DNA from 4 places in the Bradyrhizobium sp. B120 genome. Region 1 is predicted to be linked to each of the others. Evidence: predicted binding sites of a transcription regulator. Region 1 holds the regulator's gene; each other region holds the start of a gene.
What was found. Region 1 encodes PhoB, which activates phosphate uptake and scavenging genes when phosphate is short. Its sites were predicted from a motif close to TGTCATNNANCTGTCAT; they were not measured.
Positions count from the first base shown of each region.

Region 2: the regulator PhoB is predicted to act here: its motif matches at 3,132-3,148, upstream of ACOIX3_RS41335 (DUF2794 domain-containing protein).
Region 3: the regulator PhoB is predicted to act here: its motif matches at 1,920-1,936, upstream of ACOIX3_RS26965 (UDP-2,3-diacylglucosamine diphosphatase).
Region 4: the regulator PhoB is predicted to act here: its motif matches at 1,413-1,429, upstream of ACOIX3_RS35685 (inorganic phosphate transporter).

Region 1 covers NZ_CP185242.1:8,271,866-8,276,674, reverse strand. Annotated here, with positions in the region: gene pstA (phosphate ABC transporter permease PstA) at 1-33, shown strand, start outside; gene pstB (phosphate ABC transporter ATP-binding protein PstB) at 30-848, shown strand; gene phoU (phosphate signaling complex protein PhoU) at 946-1,662, shown strand; gene phoB (phosphate regulon transcriptional regulator PhoB) at 1,793-2,503, shown strand; gene ACOIX3_RS38375 (GcrA family cell cycle regulator) at 2,741-3,253, opposite strand; gene ACOIX3_RS38370 (aspartate aminotransferase family protein) at 3,750-4,809, shown strand, end outside.
Region 2 covers NZ_CP185242.1:8,920,132-8,924,940, forward strand. Annotated here, with positions in the region: gene ACOIX3_RS41320 (ABC transporter permease) at 1-924, shown strand, start outside; gene ACOIX3_RS41325 (Bax inhibitor-1/YccA family protein) at 1,159-1,950, shown strand; gene ACOIX3_RS41330 (GNAT family N-acetyltransferase) at 2,050-2,580, shown strand; gene ACOIX3_RS41335 (DUF2794 domain-containing protein) at 2,697-3,068, opposite strand; gene ACOIX3_RS41340 (DUF1223 domain-containing protein) at 3,614-4,375, opposite strand; gene acnA (aconitate hydratase AcnA) at 4,537-4,809, opposite strand, start outside.
Region 3 covers NZ_CP185242.1:5,786,587-5,791,395, reverse strand. Annotated here, with positions in the region: gene ACOIX3_RS26980 (TetR/AcrR family transcriptional regulator) at 1-315, shown strand, start outside; gene ACOIX3_RS26975 (Lrp/AsnC ligand binding domain-containing protein) at 359-604, opposite strand; gene thiD (bifunctional hydroxymethylpyrimidine kinase/phosphomethylpyrimidine kinase) at 797-1,594, shown strand; gene ACOIX3_RS26965 (UDP-2,3-diacylglucosamine diphosphatase) at 1,960-2,772, shown strand; gene ACOIX3_RS26960 (glycosyltransferase family 4 protein) at 2,769-3,860, shown strand; gene ACOIX3_RS26955 (threonine/serine dehydratase) at 3,903-4,809, shown strand, end outside.
Region 4 covers NZ_CP185242.1:7,664,246-7,669,054, forward strand. Annotated here, with positions in the region: gene ACOIX3_RS35685 (inorganic phosphate transporter) at 1-1,351, opposite strand, end outside; gene ACOIX3_RS35690 (DUF5413 family protein) at 1,635-2,069, opposite strand; gene ACOIX3_RS35695 (hypothetical protein) at 2,263-3,825, opposite strand; gene ACOIX3_RS35700 (adenylosuccinate synthase) at 3,861-4,809, opposite strand, start outside.

The sequences.
Region 1 (4,809 bases):
CGTATCCTTGGTGCCGAAAGGGCCGCAAAATGACCGAGCTTTCCGTCTCCACAACCGTCGCGAGCCACGTTCCCCAGGTGCCGCTGCCGGAAGCGCCGCCGAAAGTCACGGTGCGCAACCTCAACTTCTATTACGGCGAGCACCACGCGCTGAAGAACATCAACCTGACGCTCGGCACCAACCGCGTCACGGCGTTCATCGGCCCGTCGGGCTGCGGCAAGTCGACCCTGCTGCGCATCTTCAACCGGATGTACGATCTCTATCCGGGCCAGCGCGCGGTCGGCCAGCTGATGCTGGACCAGACCAACATTCTCGATCCCAAGCTCGACCTCAACCTGCTCCGCGCGCGGGTCGGCATGGTGTTCCAGAAGCCGACGCCGTTCCCGATGACGATCTACGAGAACATCGCCTTCGGCATCCGCCTCTACGAGAAGATCTCGAAGTCCGAGATGGACGACCGGGTCGAGAAGGCGCTGCGCGGCGGCGCGCTGTGGAACGAGGTCAAGGACAAGCTGAACGCTTCCGGCCTGTCGCTCTCCGGCGGCCAGCAGCAGCGCCTGTGCATCGCGCGCACCGTGGCGGTGCGGCCCGAGGTGATCCTGTTCGACGAGCCGTGCTCGGCGCTCGATCCGATCTCGACCGCCAAGGTCGAGGAGCTGATCCAGGAGCTCTCCGAGGACTACACGATCGCGATCGTAACCCACAACATGCAGCAGGCGGCGCGCGTCTCCGACAAGACTGCCTTCATGTATCTCGGTGAGCTGATCGAGTTCGACGACACCAACAAGATCTTCACCTCGCCGAGCGATCGACGCACCCAGGACTACATCACCGGCCGGTTCGGCTAGCGCATGATCGGCAAAAGTGGGCACCGGTTTTCCGATCGGATCATGCGAAACTGAGGACACCAAATCATGATCCCCGGGATCATGAGGGAGACAAGCGATGGCTTCTGAACATACCGCCAAGGCATTCGACAGCGACCTGCAGGAGTTGACCCGCCTGGTCGCCGAGATGGGCGGCCTCGTCGAGCGGATGATCACCGAGTCGGTCGACGCGCTGATCCGTCGCGACGTCGCGCTCGGCAAGCGCGTCGTCGCCGCCGACATCGAGATCGACAATCTGCAGCGCGTCATCGAAGAGCGCGCGGTGCTGACGATCGCCCGCCGCCAGCCGATGGCGATCGATCTGCGCGAAATCGTCAGCGCGATGCGCGTCGCCACCGACCTTGAGCGGATCGGCGACCTCGCCAAGAACATGGGCAAGCGCGTCGCGGCGCTGGAAAGCGATTTCCAGCCGCTGAAGCTGATCCGCGGCCTTGAGCACATGACCGACCTCGTGCTGTCGCAGGTCAAGTCGGTGCTCGACGCCTATGCCGCGCACGACCTGCCGGCGGCGATGAACGTCTGGAAGGGCGACGAGGAGGTCGATGCGATCTGCACCTCGCTGTTCCGCGAGCTGCTGACCTACATGATGGAGGATCCCCGCAACATCTCGTTCTGCATCCATCTGATGTTCTGCGCCAAGAACATCGAGCGGATCGGCGATCACGCCACCAACATCGCCGAAACCGTGTTCTATATGATCGAGGGCCAGCAGATCACCGACAAGCGTCCGAAGGGCGACATGACCAACTTTGCCACCACGGTGCCGGGTACCTAGGACATGATCCGCAAGCGCGGAGCCGGATTGTCTTCACGACAAGTCGTTTCCGCGGGGATTATGCTCAGGAAAGTAAGCGTTTCGGTTTGCGTCTGGGCAACGGATCACCACAGAGAGAGAACTTAAACCGATGAGCGCACGCATTCTGGTAGTCGAAGACGAGGAAGCGCTGACGACACTGTTGCGCTACAACCTCGATGCGGAAGGCTACGATGTCGAAACGGTCGGGCGCGGCGACGATGCCGACACCCGTCTGAAGGAGCGCGTTCCCGACCTCGTGGTACTGGACTGGATGCTGCCGGGCCTGTCCGGCATCGAGCTGTGCCGCCGTCTGCGGGCGCGGCCCGAGACCAAGCAGCTTCCGATCATCATGCTGACCGCGCGCGGCGAGGAGAGCGAGCGCGTGCGCGGGCTTGCCACCGGCGCCGACGATTACATCGTCAAGCCGTTCTCGGTGCCCGAACTGCTGGCGCGGGTGAAGGGCCTGTTGCGCCGCGCGAGCCCGGAGCGGCTTGCGACCGTGCTGACTTACGGCGACATCGAGCTCGACCGCGAGAAGCGCCGCGTGGCGCGCTCGGGGCGTCCGATCGATCTCGGTCCGACCGAGTACCGGCTGCTCGAATTCTTCCTCGAGCACCCTGGCCGCGTGTTCAGCCGCGAGCAGTTGCTCGACAGCGTCTGGGGCCGCGACATCTATATCGATGAGCGGACCGTCGACGTGCATATCGGCCGCCTGCGCAAGCTGCTCAATCCGGGCCGCGAGCAGGATCCGATCCGCACCGTGCGCGGCGCCGGCTACGCACTCGATGACCGCTTCGCGAAGGCCGAGCCGCAGCCGTAAGGCCGTGCGGTAATCACAAGCCGCAACACCCTGTCGTCCCGGCGAAGGCCGGGACCCATACGCCGCGGCGGGCGCAATCGGCACGCGGCTAGACGACTTTCTAACAACACCCATTCGTGGTTATGGGTCCCGGCCTGCGCCGGGACGACGCTGGCGGCTGTATCCGGGCTACGAGCCACAAAAAAATCCCCGCTTTCGCGGGGATTTGTTTTGTAGTCCAGGCAGTTTCCCGAGTGCTTACTTGATCTGTGGCTTCGCCGACGGCCGGCGGCGATCGGCGGCGGGCTGGTAGGCGACGCGCGAGTGATGCGCGCAATAGGGCAGGCCGGCGAGTGCCTTGCCGCCGCAGAAGAAGAATTCCGGGCTCGAGGGATCGCCGACCGGCCAGTGGCAGGTGGCCTCGTTGAGCTCGAGCAGCGACAGCCGCTGGCTCATCGGCACCACGTTGTCGAAGGAGATCGGATCGGGCTCCATCTCGACCTCGAAGGCGTGCGCAAGCGCGGTGTTGCCGCGCGAGACCGGGCGCGCCACCCGCATCATATGCTGGGCGGGGCGCGCCTTGCGCTGCCGCGGCGCAGCCGTGGAGGGGGCCTTGGCGCGGCCGGAGAGGCCGAGCCGATGTACTTTGCCGATCACGGCGTTTCGCGTCACATTGCCAAGTTCCGCCGCGATCTGGCTGGCCGAGAGGCCGGATTCCCAGAGCTTCTTCAGCTGCTCGACGCGATCGTCGGACCATGTCAATAGAGTCATCACATTCTTCCTTTCGCATGGCGCCGGCCACTCATCGGAGCGGCGCTGCGAGCCAATCTGGACAAATATCCCTGCGGCCAGAATCCCTTAGCCCTCGCCGGGCACGGTGTTGCGCCCGAACGTTTACAGGAGACACGAAGGCTACTTAGAGGGTCCAGTACTGCCGCACGAGATGTCGTACCCGACAGGCCAAACGCTACAATATGGCGTGACTCTGGCGCAAGAGTCCGCGGCCGTGCGTCCACATGTTCCCACAAAGTTAAGCATTGCTATGAGGCTTTTCCACCGCACCGGAATGCTCCGGATTGCGCCGGTTTCGCATTGCAGGAAGGCCGGCAAAGGCCGGCTCCTGGCGATTGACACTGACCGGCCGCCGCATAGAATGACCCGCACGTGCCGCCCGCAAAGGCGGCCGTTTTGTTTTCCGAAGCTGGCGGTTGCTGCGTTGGCGTCAAGGCGCGCAGCAATTGACGGCTTCAAACCGGCAGTGAACGCCATGACCAACGCCTCGTCGCATCTGCTCCCCGTCTTCGCCCGGGTCGATCTCGGCTTCGAGCGCGGTGAGGGCGCCTGGCTGATCGCAACCAATGGCGACCGCTATCTCGATTTCACCTCCGGCGTCGCGGTGAACGCGCTCGGGCATGCGCATCCGCATCTGGTCAAGGCGCTGCAGGAGCAGGCGACCAAGCTCTGGCACATGTCGAACCTGTTCAAGAGCCCGGACGGCGAGGTGCTTGCCGCGCGGCTGTGCGAGCAGAGCTTTGCCGACTTCGTGTTCTTCTGCAATTCCGGCGCCGAAGCGATGGAGGGCGTGATCAAGCTGGTCCGCCACCACCACTTCTCCAAGGGCCATCCCGAACGCTACCGCATCATCACCTTCGAAGGAGCCTTCCATGGCCGCACGCTCGGCACGCTGGCTGCGACCGGCTCGGCGAAATATCTCGAGGGCTTCGGCCCGCCGATGGACGGCTTCGACCAGGTGCCGCACGGCGACATCGAGGCGGTGAAGAAGGCGATCGGCCCGCACACCGCCGGCATCCTGATCGAGCCGGTGCAGGGCGAGGGCGGCGTGCGCTCGGCGCCGCAGGCGTTCTTCAAGGCGCTGCGCGCGCTGTGCGACGAGCATGGCCTGCTGCTCGCATTCGACGAAGTGCAGACCGGCATGGGCCGCACCGGCGAGCTGTTCGCCTACAAGCGCACCGGCGTCACGCCGGACGTGATGTCGCTGGCCAAGGCGCTCGGCGGCGGTTTCCCGATCGGCGCGGTGCTGGCGACCGCGCCGGCTGCGGCCGGCATGGCGCCGGGCTCGCACGGCTCGACCTTCGGCGGCAATCCGCTCGCGGTCGCCGCCGCCAATGCCGTGCTCGACGTCATGCTCAAGCCCGGCTTCTTCGAGCACGTGCAGAAGATGTCGCTGCTGCTCAAGCAGAAGCTCGCTTCCGTCGTCGACCGCTATCCCGGCGTGCTGTCGGAGGTGCGCGGCGAGGGCCTGTTGATCGGCGTCAAGGCGGTGGTGCCGTCGGGCGATCTGATCGCCGCGCTGCGCAACGAGAAGC
Region 2 (4,809 bases), 650 kb from region 1:
GCTCCGGACTCGACCATCGAGGACGTGGCGATGCTGCGCGGGCGCATCGTCGCCGCGCGCGGCGTCAAGGCCGACCAGCTCAAGCCGTCGGTCGATTCGGAATGGGTGCTGCAAAGCGACCGCGGCCTGACCTACACCGGCGAAATTCCCAAGGGCTCGAAGATCGTCGAGGGCGAATGGTGGGGACCGGACTACAGCGGACCTCCGCTGGTCTCGATGGAGAAGAAGATCGCCGACGGCCTGTCCTTGAAGATCGGCGACGAGATCGTGGTCAACGTGCTCGGCCGCGATGTTCCGGCCAAGATCGCCAATCTGCGCAACATCGACTGGCAGGGCCTCGGCATCAACTTCGTGCTGGTGTTCTCGCCGAATGCCTTCAGGGGCGCCCCGCATAGCCACGTCGCGACCCTGACGGAACCCCATGCCGGCGCCACCGATGATGCGCGCGTCATCAAGCAGGTCGCCGACGCGTTCCCGATGGTGACCAGCGTCCGGGTCCGCGAGGCGCTGGAGACGGTCGGCGCCGTGGTCAGCAATCTGGTGCTGGCAATCCGCGGCGCCAGCGCCGTGACGCTGATCTCGGCGATCCTGGTGCTGGGCGGCGCGCTCGCCGCCGGCCACCGCCACCGCGTCTATGACGCCGTGATCCTCAAGACGCTCGGCGCCACCCGGGTGCGATTGCTCGGCGCCTACGCGCTGGAGTATCTGATGATCGGCTTTGCAACCGCAATCTTCGGGGTGATCGCCGGTTCGGTCGCGGCCTGGCTGATCGTGACGCGGCTGATGACGCTGAGTTTCATCTGGCAGGCCGGCAGCGCAGCGCTGGTCGTGGTCGCCGCGCTGGTCGTCACCGTCGGATTGGGGCTGGCGGGAACGCTGCTCGCGCTGAACCAGAAGCCGGCCTCGGTGCTGCGGAATTTGTGACAATTTGTAGCGGCGGCAGCGCCGTTTTGCCTACAAATGCTAGGCTAGAGCGACATTCGGCCGCGCGTGGAAGCTTGCGTCGGATGTGTTAATTTCCCACATACCACTCGGGTCGGATAGTCGGTTTGAATGACACGCAATTAATGTTCCGCAAACCGAGCCATCTGAGATAGATTTAGAACCGGCGCCGCAAATCCCTTGCGCTCCACCGGGACCAACCACGGGAATTCGACCATGTCGGACCTAGACCGCAACTACGCTTCTCCTTTCGGCCGGGCCGCCGGGCGCATTGACGCTGCGGCCGTCGACGCCGGTCTGCGCGCCTACATGCTGCGCATCTACAACTACATGAGCATCGGCCTCGCCATCACCGGCTTGGCCGCGCTCGGTGTCTACATGGGTGCGGTGACCACTGATCAGTCCGCCGCCGTCGCCAAGTTCGGCAACGCCTATCTGACGCAGTTCGGCTACGCGATGTTCGTGAGCCCGCTGAAGTGGCTGTTCATCCTCGCCCCTCTGGCGATGGTGTTCGTCATCTCGGCCGGCATCAACCGCCTGCAGCCCGCGACCGCCCAGCTGCTGTTCTGGGTGTTCTCGGCGCTGATGGGCCTGTCGCTGTCGTCGATCTTCCTGGTGTACACGCACACCTCGATCGTGCGCGTGTTCTTCATCACCGCGGCAACGTTCGGTGCGCTGAGCCTCTACGGCTACACCACCAAGCGTGACATGAGCGGCATGGGCTCGTTCCTGTTCATGGGCCTGATCGGCATCATCATCGCGAGCCTGGTCAACCTGTTCCTGGCGAGCTCGGCGCTGCAGTTCATCGTCTCGGTGGTCGGCGTGCTGGTGTTCGCGGGCCTCACCGCCTGGGACACCCAGCGGCTGAAGAACGACTACATCTACGGCTACGCCTCGCAGGGTGGCGTGATGGCAGAGCGTGCGGCAATCACTGGTGCGCTGTCGCTCTACCTGAACTTCATCAACCTGTTCACGCTGCTGCTGCAGCTGCTCGGACAGCGCGACTAAGCGCCTCGAGCGAACCGATCGACCAGAGCCCCGGCCTTGCGGCCGGGGCTTTTCTTTTGCGCAGGGCAAAAATACGCTCACGGCATGTCCAACGCTGCTCTGCCCGATCCGGAAATCAGGCCGACCGCCGAGGCGGACCTGCCCGCCATCACTGCGATCTATGAGCACGCGGTGCGCTTCGGCACCGCAACCTTCGAGCTGATCCCGCCCGACCTTGCCGAGATGACCCGCCGCTACAGGGCGCTGATCGATGGCGGCTTCCCCTATTTCGTCGCCGTGCTCGATGGCCGCGTCGCCGGCTATGCCTATGCCGGCCCCTTTCGGCCGCGGCCGGCCTATCGCTTCACGGTCGAGAACTCGGTCTATCTGGACCCCGCGGTCCATCGCCGCGGCATCGGCCTCCGGCTGATGGAGCGCCTGATCGCCGAATGCGACGCGCGCGGCTTCCGGCAGATGATCGCGGTGATCGGGGACCAGGCCAATGCCGGCTCGATCGGGCTGCACCGCCGCTGCGGCTTTCAGATGATCGGGACGCACCCGAATGTCGGCCTGAAATTCGGCCGCTGGCTCGATACCGTGATGATGCAGCGGGCGCTCGGCGAAGGCGCGGCGACGGTGCCGGCGGACTAGACGGGATCCGTAGCCCGGATGAAGCGCAGCGCAATCCGGGGCCGTCGAAACCGCGGATGAACTTGTCCCGGATTACGCTTCGCTTCATCCGGGCTACGACACTGAATTTGCCGCGCCTACACCAGCGACAGCTTGCGATCGATCACGAGCAGCACCCGTTCGAGTTCGTGGCCGCGGCGCAGGATCAGGCCGGTCGCCGAAATCACGCTGTACATGCCCTGCTTGCGTGCCAGCCGGGGATCCTTCTCGATCCGGTAGATCGGCATTTCGGATGCGCGCCGGAACACCGAGAACACGGCGCGGTCCTTCAGGAAGTCGATCGCATAATCGCGCCACTCGCCGTCGGCGACCATGCGGCCGTAGAGATTGAGAATGCGGTTGAGCTCAAGTCGATTGAATGTCACGCGGTTGGGCTGAGGGGTCGCGGCGGCGGGACGCGCCGCGGCACGATTCCCACTCGGATCACTATCCTCCGAGATCAAACTCATCGAGCGCCTCCTGTCATCCCGGTGACGATCGGGTGCCGAAGGCCGGTGCCCCCACTTCGGGATCGTCACGAGAGTGACATGATTGCGCTAAGCGCAGGACGCCGCAAGGGGCCATTCGCAACGCAACCAGGCCTTAACCACGGCCAGGCGCGGCGGATTGTCCGGAAAACCGAAGAGTCACGGGAACGTTAGAGGAATCATATTGCTGCCCCACTTCCGCCCATCGCCCGCCCCGCTGCCCTGCGAAAAGAAAATCCTGCGTTGGCCCGGTCCTTTCGGTTCCGGATTCCTCAGCCCCCAGCCCCCCGGGGCCGTCGGGATCGGGCCTGTTCGCAGGGGAGTCAAATCCCAACACACTGGGCCAACGAAAGTTGGTCCTTTTTGTTTTTTGGGCCCTGCTCGATTACGCGCGATCAAGACCCGCAAAGCCTCGGCGCTCTTCTTTCAGCAACTCAGTGGATGCACGGCTTGCCGCCGTGCGAAGCCGCACGACTACATGCGTGCGGCCCAATGACGCGACTGATGGAAGCTAGCGCAGCAGCGCGCTAGTGAAGCGAGGTGAATGCAGCGCCGAGCATCGGGCCCGGCTTGTCACGATTGCCGTCCTGGACGTACACGGCCGCAGCATCGACGCCATCGCGCGTGATGTTCTCCAGCGGCACGGTCCAGCTCCCGGACGAGCCGTTCCAGTCACCGACCTTCAGGAGATTGCGCACCACGTTGTGGTAGGTGATCTCGTGGCCACGATTCTCGCCGCGCGAGATCGAGATCGGCACCGACTTCGAGATCGAGCAGATCCAGACTTCACCGCGCGACACCGCGGGCGATTTCGATGCGGCCACCGACACGTTGATCTGCTTGCCGGTCAGCGTCATCGTCACCGGCACCGACATCACGCTGCCGCTCTTCTCGGTGTCCTTGATGGCATCCTCGATGCTGGCGCGGTCGCTGCCGATCACATGGGCGGAGCCGTTGATCACGGCCTGCGGCGTGTAGACGTCGCGGTCGCCGCGCATGTGCGAATAGGCTTTCTGGCGCGCGCTGAAACGGGAATCGGCCAGCGTGTCCTTCCAGCCGAGGTAGTCCCAATAGTCGATCGGCATGCTCAGCGCGATGACGTTGGGGTCCTTCGCGAGATCACCGATGATCTTGTCCGCGGGCGGACAGGACGAGCATCCCTGCGAGGTGAAGAGCTCGACGACAGCACGCGGATCGGCGTGAGCGGGGCGGATGATCGCAACGATCGCGCAGAAACCGAGGGCGCTGGACCATCGCGAGATAGAATTATAGGCCATCATCGCTGTCATACTGCGAACCAGTCGTGATGATTTCTATCCGTAATTGTACGGAGCATGAAGTTGTCCCTTGAACTTGCGTGCCCCAGAACGCCAGAAGGCGGCCTTGTCATAGGCCGCCTTCTTTTTAGCCGCTACTCACTAAGCAGTGAGGCACCGATCACAAATCCGCGCTAGGCCGCGAGCTTGCGCAGCACGTAGTGCAGGATGCCACCGTTGCGATAGTAGTCGAGCTCGTCCAGCGTATCGATGCGGCAGAGCAGCGGGACGTCCCGCTTGCCGCCGTCGGCGGAGACGATTTCGGCCGTCAGCGTCTGGCGCGGCTTCAAATCACCCTGCAGCCCGCGGATCGTGACCTTCTCGTCGCCCTTGAGGCCGAGCGAGGACCACGACGTGCCGTCCTGGAAGGTGAGCGGAAGCACGCCCATGCCGACCAGGTTGGAGCG
Region 3 (4,809 bases), 2.5 Mb from region 1:
GCCACCGCCAATTCGGATCCGGGGTTTGCCGTGCTGGCGATCGAGTTGCAATTGCAGGCGCTGCGCAGCCCGACGTTCGCGCAAGGCTATAACGAACTCAACCGCAAGCACCGCCGTGCGCTGGGCGTGCTGGTGACGCGCCTGTTCGAGGTGCTTGGCAAGCAGGCGCCCGCCGATCCCGTGGAGATCGCTACCGGCTTCATCGCATTGGGCCGCGGCATGGCGCTGTTGTCGAGGGGCGGCGAGGTGAATCGCAGCGGCCGTATCGTCGTCACGTTCCTGAAGGCGCTGATCGACTCGGCGCCGGCCGCCTAGCGGCGCGCGCCTCGCCAATCGGGCACGTATGGAGGTCGATGCGCTACTTCGCGCCGAACGCCTTGAAGGTGATGATCGTGAGGGTGTCCTGGATGCCCGGGATCACCTGAACCTTCTCGTTGATGAAATGGCCGATGTCGGTGTCGTGGTCGACGTAGAACTTGACCAGCAGATCGTAATTGCCCGCGGTGGAATAGATCTCGGACGCAATCTCGGCTTCCGCCAGCGCGTTGGCGACGGTGTAGGACTGGCCGAGCTTGCATTTGATCTGGACGAAGAAAGGAACCATCAAAGTCGTCTCCGGGGATTTCCGCGACTATAGGCCAAAAACCGGCCGCCAAGGCAAGGGGCAAGGCAACGGGGCAACAAGGCCAACTCGCGGTAAAGTCAGGCGAACTTGCTGCCGACGGGCGGCCGGGCTAGGACAGGCCATGAGCTTGTTCGTCATGGTCTCATTCGTCTCAACCGCCGGTGCCGCACAATGACGCCGGTTGCGCTCACCATTGCCGGTTCGGATTCCTCGGGCGGGGCGGGCATCCAGGCCGACCTCAAGAGCTTTGCCGCGCTCGGGGTCTATGGCGCCTCGGCCATCACGGCGCTGACGGCGCAGAACACCACCGGCGTCAGCGGCATCCATCCGGTGCCCGCTTCGTTCGTCACGGCCCAGATCGATGCGGTGTTCTCCGACCTCGACGTCAGCGCGGTGAAGATCGGCATGGTGGCGCAGGCCGAGACCATCGTGGCGATCGCGGGCGCGCTGAAGCGCTGGGCGCCGCGCCATGTCGTGCTCGATCCGGTGATGGTCGCAACTTCGGGCGATCGGCTGCTCGCGGCCGAGGCGGTCGATGCACTGAAGACCATGCTGTTTCCGCTGGCCTCGCTGATTACGCCGAACCTGCCGGAAACGGCGGCGCTGCTGAACGAGCCGGTCGCCTCAAACGAGGCCGACGTCGCGCGACAGGGCAGGCAATTGCTGGCGATGGGATGTCGCGCGGTGCTGGTCAAGGGCGGCCACGGGCACGGCGCCGAGAGCACCGACTATCTGATCGACGGCGAGCGCAGCATCGCGCTCGCGGCGCCGCGCATCGCGACATCAAACACGCACGGCACCGGCTGCTCGCTGTCATCGGCGATCGCGGCAGGGCTCGCGAAGGGTGAGGCGATGGAGACCGCCGTGCGCAGCGCCAAGGCGTGGATCACGGATGCGATCGCCGCCGCCGATCGCTTCGCGGTCGGACATGGCCACGGGCCGGTGCATCACTTCCACAGATATTACTGACGCTCGGTAGCCCGGCTGAAGTTTGTAGCCCGGATGAAGCCAACGGGTCGCGCGAATGCGCGCCCGATGACAGGCTCCGCGAAATCCGGGAACAGATCATCCGCGGACGCAAGACCCCGGATTACGCTGCGCTTCATCCGGGCTACGCATCCATCGCCTCTTTGAATGCGTAGTGTTCCGCCGCGATATGCAGGCAACACAACCACTGTTCCGCACAGCTGCGTCCACCGATGTCGCCAGATTGTCGCACGCCGCTGTTATCCGCACTGGAGGGGCGTGCTGCTGATTCTCGTTAACTGTTAGTGAGGCCTTGGGTCGCGGGGATCGTCATCGCCTTGTCACAGGAATCTGTTAGGTGCACAGGCATGGGAAGTGACTCCTTGAGTGAAGAAAGCCCCGAGCGGCGCTTTCGCACTTTGTTTATCTCCGATGTTCATCTCGGAGCCCGCGGTTCGCAAGCTGACCGCCTGCTGGACTTCCTCCGCTCCCACGATGCCGACACGATCTACCTCGTTGGTGATATCGTCGACGGCTGGGCGCTGAAGTCGAACTGGTACTGGCCGCAGACCCACAACGATTTCGTGCAGAAGATGCTGCGCAAGGCGCGCAAGGGCGCCAAGGTGATCTACGTCCCGGGCAACCACGACGAGTTCCTGCGCAAATATTACGGCACGCATTTCGGCGGCATCGACGTGGTGGAGAACACCGTTCACACCGGCGCCGACGGCAAGCGCTACCTCGTGATCCACGGCGACATCTTCGATCTCGTGGTGCAGAACGCGCGCTGGCTCGCCCATCTCGGCGACAAGGCCTATGACTTCGCGATCCAGATGAATCGCTTCGTCAACTTCTTCCGCAAGATGTTCGGCGTGCCCTACTGGTCGCTGTCGCAATGGGCCAAGCTGAAGGTCAAGAAGGCCGTGAACTATATCGGCGCGTTCGAGGCGACGCTGGCCGGCGAGGCGCGGCGTCACGGCTGCGACGGCGTGATCTGCGGCCACATCCACTACGCGACGATTCATGACGAGCACGGCATCCGCTACATGAATTGCGGGGACTGGGTCGAGAGCTGCACGGCCCTCGCCGAGCATGAGGACGGCCATTTCGAGATCATCACCTGGACCGACCCGGTGCGCCGGATCGCGCCAGTTCCGCGAGTGACGGCACGCGCTGCATGACGCATATCCTGGTCGCGACCGATGCGTGGCATCCCCAGGTCAACGGGGTTGTCCGCACGCTGACCATGATGGCACAGGCGGCGAAATCGCTCGGCGTCGAGGTGAGCTTCCTGACGCCGGACGAGTTCCGCACCTTCGCGATGCCGAGCTATCGCGATCTCCGGCTGGCGCTGCCGTATCAGGCCAAGGTCGCCAGCCTGATCGAGGCGGCCAGGCCCGACAGCATCCATATCGCGACCGAAGGTCCGATCGGGCTGTCGGTTCGCCGCTATTGCCGCAAGCGCGGGTTGCCGTTCACGACGAGCTTCCATACCCGCTTTCCCGAATACGTCTCGGCACGCACGCCGGTCCCGGAAGCCTGGGTGTGGCGGGCGCTGCGCTGGTTCCACAAGCCGAGCCGGGCGGTGATGGCCGCGACCCCGGCGCTGGCCGCCGAACTGCGCCAGCGCGGCTTCCGCAACGTGGTGCTGTGGTCGCGCGGCGTCGATACCGCCCTGTTCCATCCGCGCGATGTCGACCTCTGCCTGCCGCAGCCGGTCTATCTCAGCGTCGGCCGGGTGGCGGTGGAGAAGAACCTCGAGGCGTTCCTCGATCTCGATCTGCCCGGCACCAAGGTCGTGGTCGGCGACGGCCCGGCGCGGGCGGCGCTGGAGCGGAAATATCCGGAAGCCGTCTTCCTCGGCGCCCGCCATGGGGAAGAGTTGGCCGAAATCTATGCCGCGGCCGATGTGTTCGTTTTCCCCAGCCGCACGGATACGTTCGGTTTGGTGCTGCTCGAGGCGTTGGCCAGCGGCCTGCCGGTTGCCGCTTTTCCGGTCACCGGTCCCCGCGACGTGATCGGCGCCGCGCCGGTCGGCGTGCTCGACGAGGATCTGCACCACGCCTGCCTGGAGGCGCTCGGCATCTCGCGGCAGGCTTGCGTCGATTTTGCCGCACTCCACACCTGGCAGGCGTCGGCCCGGGTGTTCATCGACCGCTGCATGAACGTCCGCCCCGCACCGCCGGACAGCGAGGGCGAGGCGCTCGAATTCGGCGCCGAAGAGCATCATTTCGCGTCCTTGCCGGCGCCTCAGCCAAACTCACGCTAAAGCGTCTTGCCGGGTTACCCGCCGCCGCGATACAAATCGTGGATGACGGACATCACTCTCAATCCACCCGTCGCTGCTGCGGACATCGATGCCGCCGCAAGGGTGGTCGCGCCGTTCGCGGTGCGCACGCCGCTTCTGACTTTCCCCGTTCTCAATGAACGCGTTGGAACCCAGGTCTTCCTCAAGCCCGAGATGCTGCAACGGACCGGATCGTTCAAGTTCCGCGGCGCCTTCAACAAGCTCGCCTCGATACCGCAGGACAAGCGGAGCGGGGGCGTCGTCGCGTTCTCCTCGGGCAACCACGCCCAGGGCGTTGCCGCGGCGGCAAAGATCCTCAACATGCAGGCGACCATCGTGATGCCTGCGGACTCCCCGATCACCAAGCGTGAGCGGACCAAGTCCTATGGCGCCGAGGTCGTGCTGTACGATCGCGATCGCGACGACCGCGAGGCGATCGCCAATGGCATCGCCAGCAAGCGCGGCGCGACGTTGGTGCGTCCCTATGACGATCCCTTCGTGATCGCGGGCCAGGGCACCGCCGGCCGCGAGATCGCCGAGGACATGGCCGCGCTCGGGCTCGTGCCCGACATCGTGGTCGCGCCGGCTTCCGGCGGCGGCCTGATCGCAGGTGTCGCTACCGCGGTGAAGGCAAAATATCCGCAGGCCCAGGTGATCGTCGCCGAGCCCGCGGGCTATGACGATCACGCTCTGTCGCTCAAGGTCGGCCATCGCGAGGCGCATGCGGTTGCGCCGCGTACCATCTGCGATGCGCTGATGGCGATGATGCCGGGCGAGCTGACCTTCGCCATCAACAGCAAGCTGCTCGCAAATGGCGTCAGCGTCTCCGACGACGAGGTCGGTGCCGCCGTCGCGTTCGCCTATCGCGAGCTGAAGCTCGTGGTCGAGCCCGGCGGCGCGGTCGGGCTCGCGGCGCTGCTGGCGGGGCGGA
Region 4 (4,809 bases), 610 kb from region 1:
CCACCGTCACGACAATCCGTTTCCAGCCGACCATCGTGCCGAGACCGAGCGCGATGGCGACCGCAATCTTCACCCAGGACGGAATGAATTTGGTCGCGGCATCCAGCGAGCCCTTGTAGCGATTGAGCGTCGCGACATCGGCATCGTTCAGCCCGCTGTCGCTGCTCTTCATGAGCGAGCGCAGCGCCTCCGATACCAGATACATGTCGTTACGCGTGTTGCCGACGGTCTCGGCCGGGAATTTCGCCAGCGAACCGTACTGAATGACCTGGTCGCGGATTTCGCTGACGAGAACGGCGAGTGACGGATAGGTATCGTCGGTGAGTTGTCGAAGCGCGATGTAGTTCGTCACCGCCGGACGCGGATTGCCCGTCACCTTGCGATCGGCTCCTCTATCCTCGATCACCTTGCTCGCCGCCGCCGAATTCGCGGTGAATGCCTCGATCTGGCTCGCAGGCATGGCGCGGTTGAGTGCGTAAGCGGTCGGGACCACGCCGATCAAGATGAGCATGATGAGACCCATGCCTTTTTGACCGTCGTTCGAACCGTGAAAGAAGCTGACCATGGTGCAGGTCAGGATCAGGATGCCGCGGATCCACCACGGCGGCGGCTGATCGCCTTTCGGCTCGCCGAACAGCGCCGGCGTTGCGCGCAACAGCGCGGTTTTCAGCCCGTAGAGCAAGATGGCAGCAAGCGCAAATCCGAACAGCGGCGACAGCAGCAGCGCCTTGCCGGTGTTGACGGCCTGCGACCAATCCACGCCGGACGTCCCTTCCCTTCCGTGCATCAGGGCATTCGCGATACCGACGCCCATGATCGATCCGATCAGGGTGTGCGAACTCGAGGCGGGCAATCCAAAATACCAGGTACCCACGTTCCAGATGATGGCGGCGATCAGCAGCGCAAACACCATGGCGAAGCCGGCGCTGCTGCCGACCTGAAGGATCAATTCGACCGGCAACAGCGAGACGATGCCGAAGGCAACGGCGCCACTGGAAAGCAGGACACCGATCAGATTGAAGAGGCCCGACCAGACAACGGCGATGTGGGCCGGCATCGAACGTGTGTAGATCACGGTCGCGACGGCGTTCGCCGTGTCGTGAAAGCCGTTGACGAATTCGAAGCCGAGCGAGATCAGCAGCGCCACGAACAGCAGCAGGAACGCGAGATACGAGGTCTTGCCGGCGCCCGTCGCGCCGACGTCCGCGTAGATGCTGTAGGCCACGAACAGCAGCGCGGCGCCGATCACGCCCAGATAGATAATGCCGGTGAGAGGATGAAAGCCCTTCTCGAGATCGGGCCCGCCGCTACGCGCAGGCTCGATCGAACCAGGTAACGCTACGTCGCTCATGGATCGCCCTCACGGCCGCGGGAGGACAAAAGCGGCCATGTGACATTGGGACTACGTTTACATGACGCCCATGTGACAGTTCCATGAAAGACAATGCGCGCTATTTGCAGCCGGCGCCTAATTTATTGACAAGATTACTGTAATAGCGCGAGCCGCCGCTGGCCCTGCGTCAGACATGGCTTCCTGTCCGGCGACGATGCGCTCATTGCGCCGACCGGTCAGAAATCGCCGATCGCATCAAAGCCGGCGACTTCTGCTTTCCGAAATGCAATGAGCACTCGCGCTAGTGCTGGGATGCCGGCGTCGCCGGCACGTGCTGCTCTTCGGCATATTTGTGCGCCAGCCAGGACGTGATCACGCCCGGGATGAAGCCGACCAGACCGTAGAGGATGAACTGCACGGCGCCACTTTCGGAGCCGTGCGAGGCGTAGGTCAGCGCCGCGCCGACGAACGCGACCGCGCCGACAATGAGCATCCGCACCGTCGGCGTGATCCGGCGCATGTGCATCAGGATGTCGTCGATTGCGCCGAACATCAGCGACGGCACGATGCCGAACAGATAATTGTATTGCAGCGACTTCACGAACACGACGAGCAGCTTCGCCACCTCACCGCCATTGGTCTCGGTCCAGTAGCCGGACTGATAGGTGGTCATGAGCAGCAGCAGGAAGCCGCCGATGAACGGCCCGATGGCTGCGAAGATCAGATAGCGTTTCATGGCGTGCCCCTGCCCGACATCAGGCGAGTGTAACGCAGTCACGCGACGGTTCTAGGGAAAATCGAAAGCGCCCGGCAATGTTCCGGGATCATCGCGCCGATGCGCTGCAACAGCGGGACTTCGCTGCGATACGGAATCGCCCGGACTCAGCCGGGCGATGAGAGCGTGAGTACCGAGGTGAGCGCTGAAGCTGTTACTCACCCCACGCCGCGAAGGCGTCGTTGAAGGCGCGCTCGCCGGGGGCGCCCTTTTCGATCGCGATGATGGCGCGGCGCTGGTTGGTGTAGACCAGCGGCACGTCGAACCAGGAGCGCTCCTTCAGGAGCTGCAGATTGCGCGAGCGGTCGGCGTCGACGTTGGAGAGGCCGACCAGGAAGAAGCCGTCGGTGACCTTGACCGCGAGCCCGGCCAGCGGCGTGCCGCGCGCCTGCTCGTTCGACTTCATCAGGATCCCCGGCACGTTGCCGACGCCGCCATTGGCGAAGTCCTGCGGCAGGATGAAGGTCAATTCCGCGGTGTGGCTCGCCGGCAGCGATGAATCGGTGTTGCGGCGGAACGACATCGTCATCTTGAACTTGCGATCGGGGATGTCGATGTCGGCGCGCACGGCGATGTCGGGCTTCTGGTTGCCCGAGCCCTTGACCTGCTCGGTGCGCCAGACCACCGAACCGACATATTGCTTGCCCTTCGGATCCGACGGGTCCTCGTCATAGAGCACCACGCGCTGCGCCACCGGGGCGACCGGCTCGCCGGACGACGACGGTTGGCCGACGCGGTCGGTGATCTTCTTGCTCGAAGGCGTCGCGGCATCCTTCGGCGCCTCGACCGGGGCCGAGGATTTGAACAGGCTGCTGACGAGGGTCGCGGCCTGCTGGTGGAACAGAAAGCCGGTGCCGACCAGGATCAGCAGGATGCCGATCGCGATCGCGGTCTTGAACGGGAACATCGAACCGACGCGCGGCCGCTTCGGCTCGCGCTCGGCATTGCTGACCCGCGCGCGTGGCGGCGGCGCCTGGGGCGGCTGCGGGGCGTAGCGCTCCGCCTCCTCGATCGACTCGTCGTAGGAATACGGCGCCTCGGGATCGCCGCCGCGGTTTTCGAGGCTCGGCTCGAGCCGGTCGAATTCCGGCGAGGGCGACGGCACGTTGGCGTAGGTCTTGCGTGCGTTGCGGCTGGCTTGCGCCGCGGCACGGCCGAGATCGTCGGCGTCGGCGGTGATGTCGCGGAAACCGCGCACCCCCGGGGCGGCCGGCGGCGTCGGGGGCGGCGCGCCTTCGGGGCCACGGCGCGGCGGCGCCGGCCGGGTATCGGTGCCGGCAGCAACCTGCGGGTTCTGCGGCCGCGGCGGGGCCGGCGGCGGCGCATCGGGGCGCAAATTGCGCGGCGGGCGCGGTTCGGCCGGCGGCCGCGGGCGCGCGGCGTTGTCGGCGGAATTGGCCTCGGGCGGCCTTGCATTTGCCTCCGGCGGCCTTGGATTGGCCCGGCGCAGCGGGTCGCTGCTGCGGGCTGCCCCGCCGCCGGGGCGCGAGGCCTCGCGGGCGCGCTGCGCGGCCTCGGACTCGACCTTGCGCACCGCCTCTTCCAGCGACAGCCGTTCGCGGGTGATCTCGGATTCGGAGAGCGGCGGCTGCACGCCGCGGAGTTGCTGGATCAACGCCGTCCGCGCCCGCGCATACAGCGCACGGCGGGCTTCGCCGGGGGCGTTGGGGTCCAGTCCGGCGATGGCACGGGCGATCAGCGGGTAGTAGTCAGCCATTTCCACACAATTGGTGGGATATAGGTAATATCCCGTTAAGCCTCGAACGGATTCTGTACCAGAATAGTATCTTCACGTTCCGGACTGGTGGAAAGCAGGGTGACCGGGCACCCCACCAGCTCCTCGACCCGGCGGACATACTTGATGGCCTGGGCCGGCAGGTCCGCCCAGGACCGCGCATTGGCGGTCGGCTGCTTCCAGCCCTCGATGATCTCGTAGATCGGCTCGATGCGGGCCTGCGCGCCCTCGCCCGCCGGCAGATGGTCGATTTCCTTGCCGTCGAGCTTGTAGCCGATACAGACCTTGATGCTGTCGAAACCGTCGAGAATATCGAGCTTGGTCAGCGCCAGCCCGGCAATTCCGCAGGTCCGGACGGTCTGCCGCACCAGCATGGCGTCGAACCAGCCGACCCGGCGCTTGCGCCCGGTGTTGACGCCAAATTCCTTGCCACGGCGGCCGATTTCCTCGCCGATCTCGTCGTTCAGCTCGGTCGGGAACGGACCCTGGCCGACCCGGGTGGTGTAGGCCTTGCAGATGCCGAGCACATAGCCGACCGCGCCCGGACCCATGCCGGTACCGGTCGCGGCCTGCGCGGCCACCGTGTTGGACGACGTCACATAGGGATAGGTGCCGTGGTCGACGTCGAGCAGCGCGCCCTGCGCACCCTCGAACAGGATGCGCTTGCCCTCGCGGCGCTTGAGGTCGAGCAGCCGCCACACCGTCTCGGCATAGGGCAACAGCTTCGGCGCCAGCGCCGTCAGCTCGGTGAGGATGCCCTTGCCGTCGATCTCCTCCAGATTGTTGCCGCGGCGCAGCGCATTGTGGTGCGCCAGCAGGCGTTCGATCTTGTGCGGCAGGGTATCGAGATCGGCGAGATCCATCAGGCGGATGGCTCGACGGCCGACCTTGTCCTCATAGGCCGGGCCGATGCCGCGGCGGGTGGTGCCGATCGAGGTGACGGCGTTGGAGGATTCGCGCAGCGAG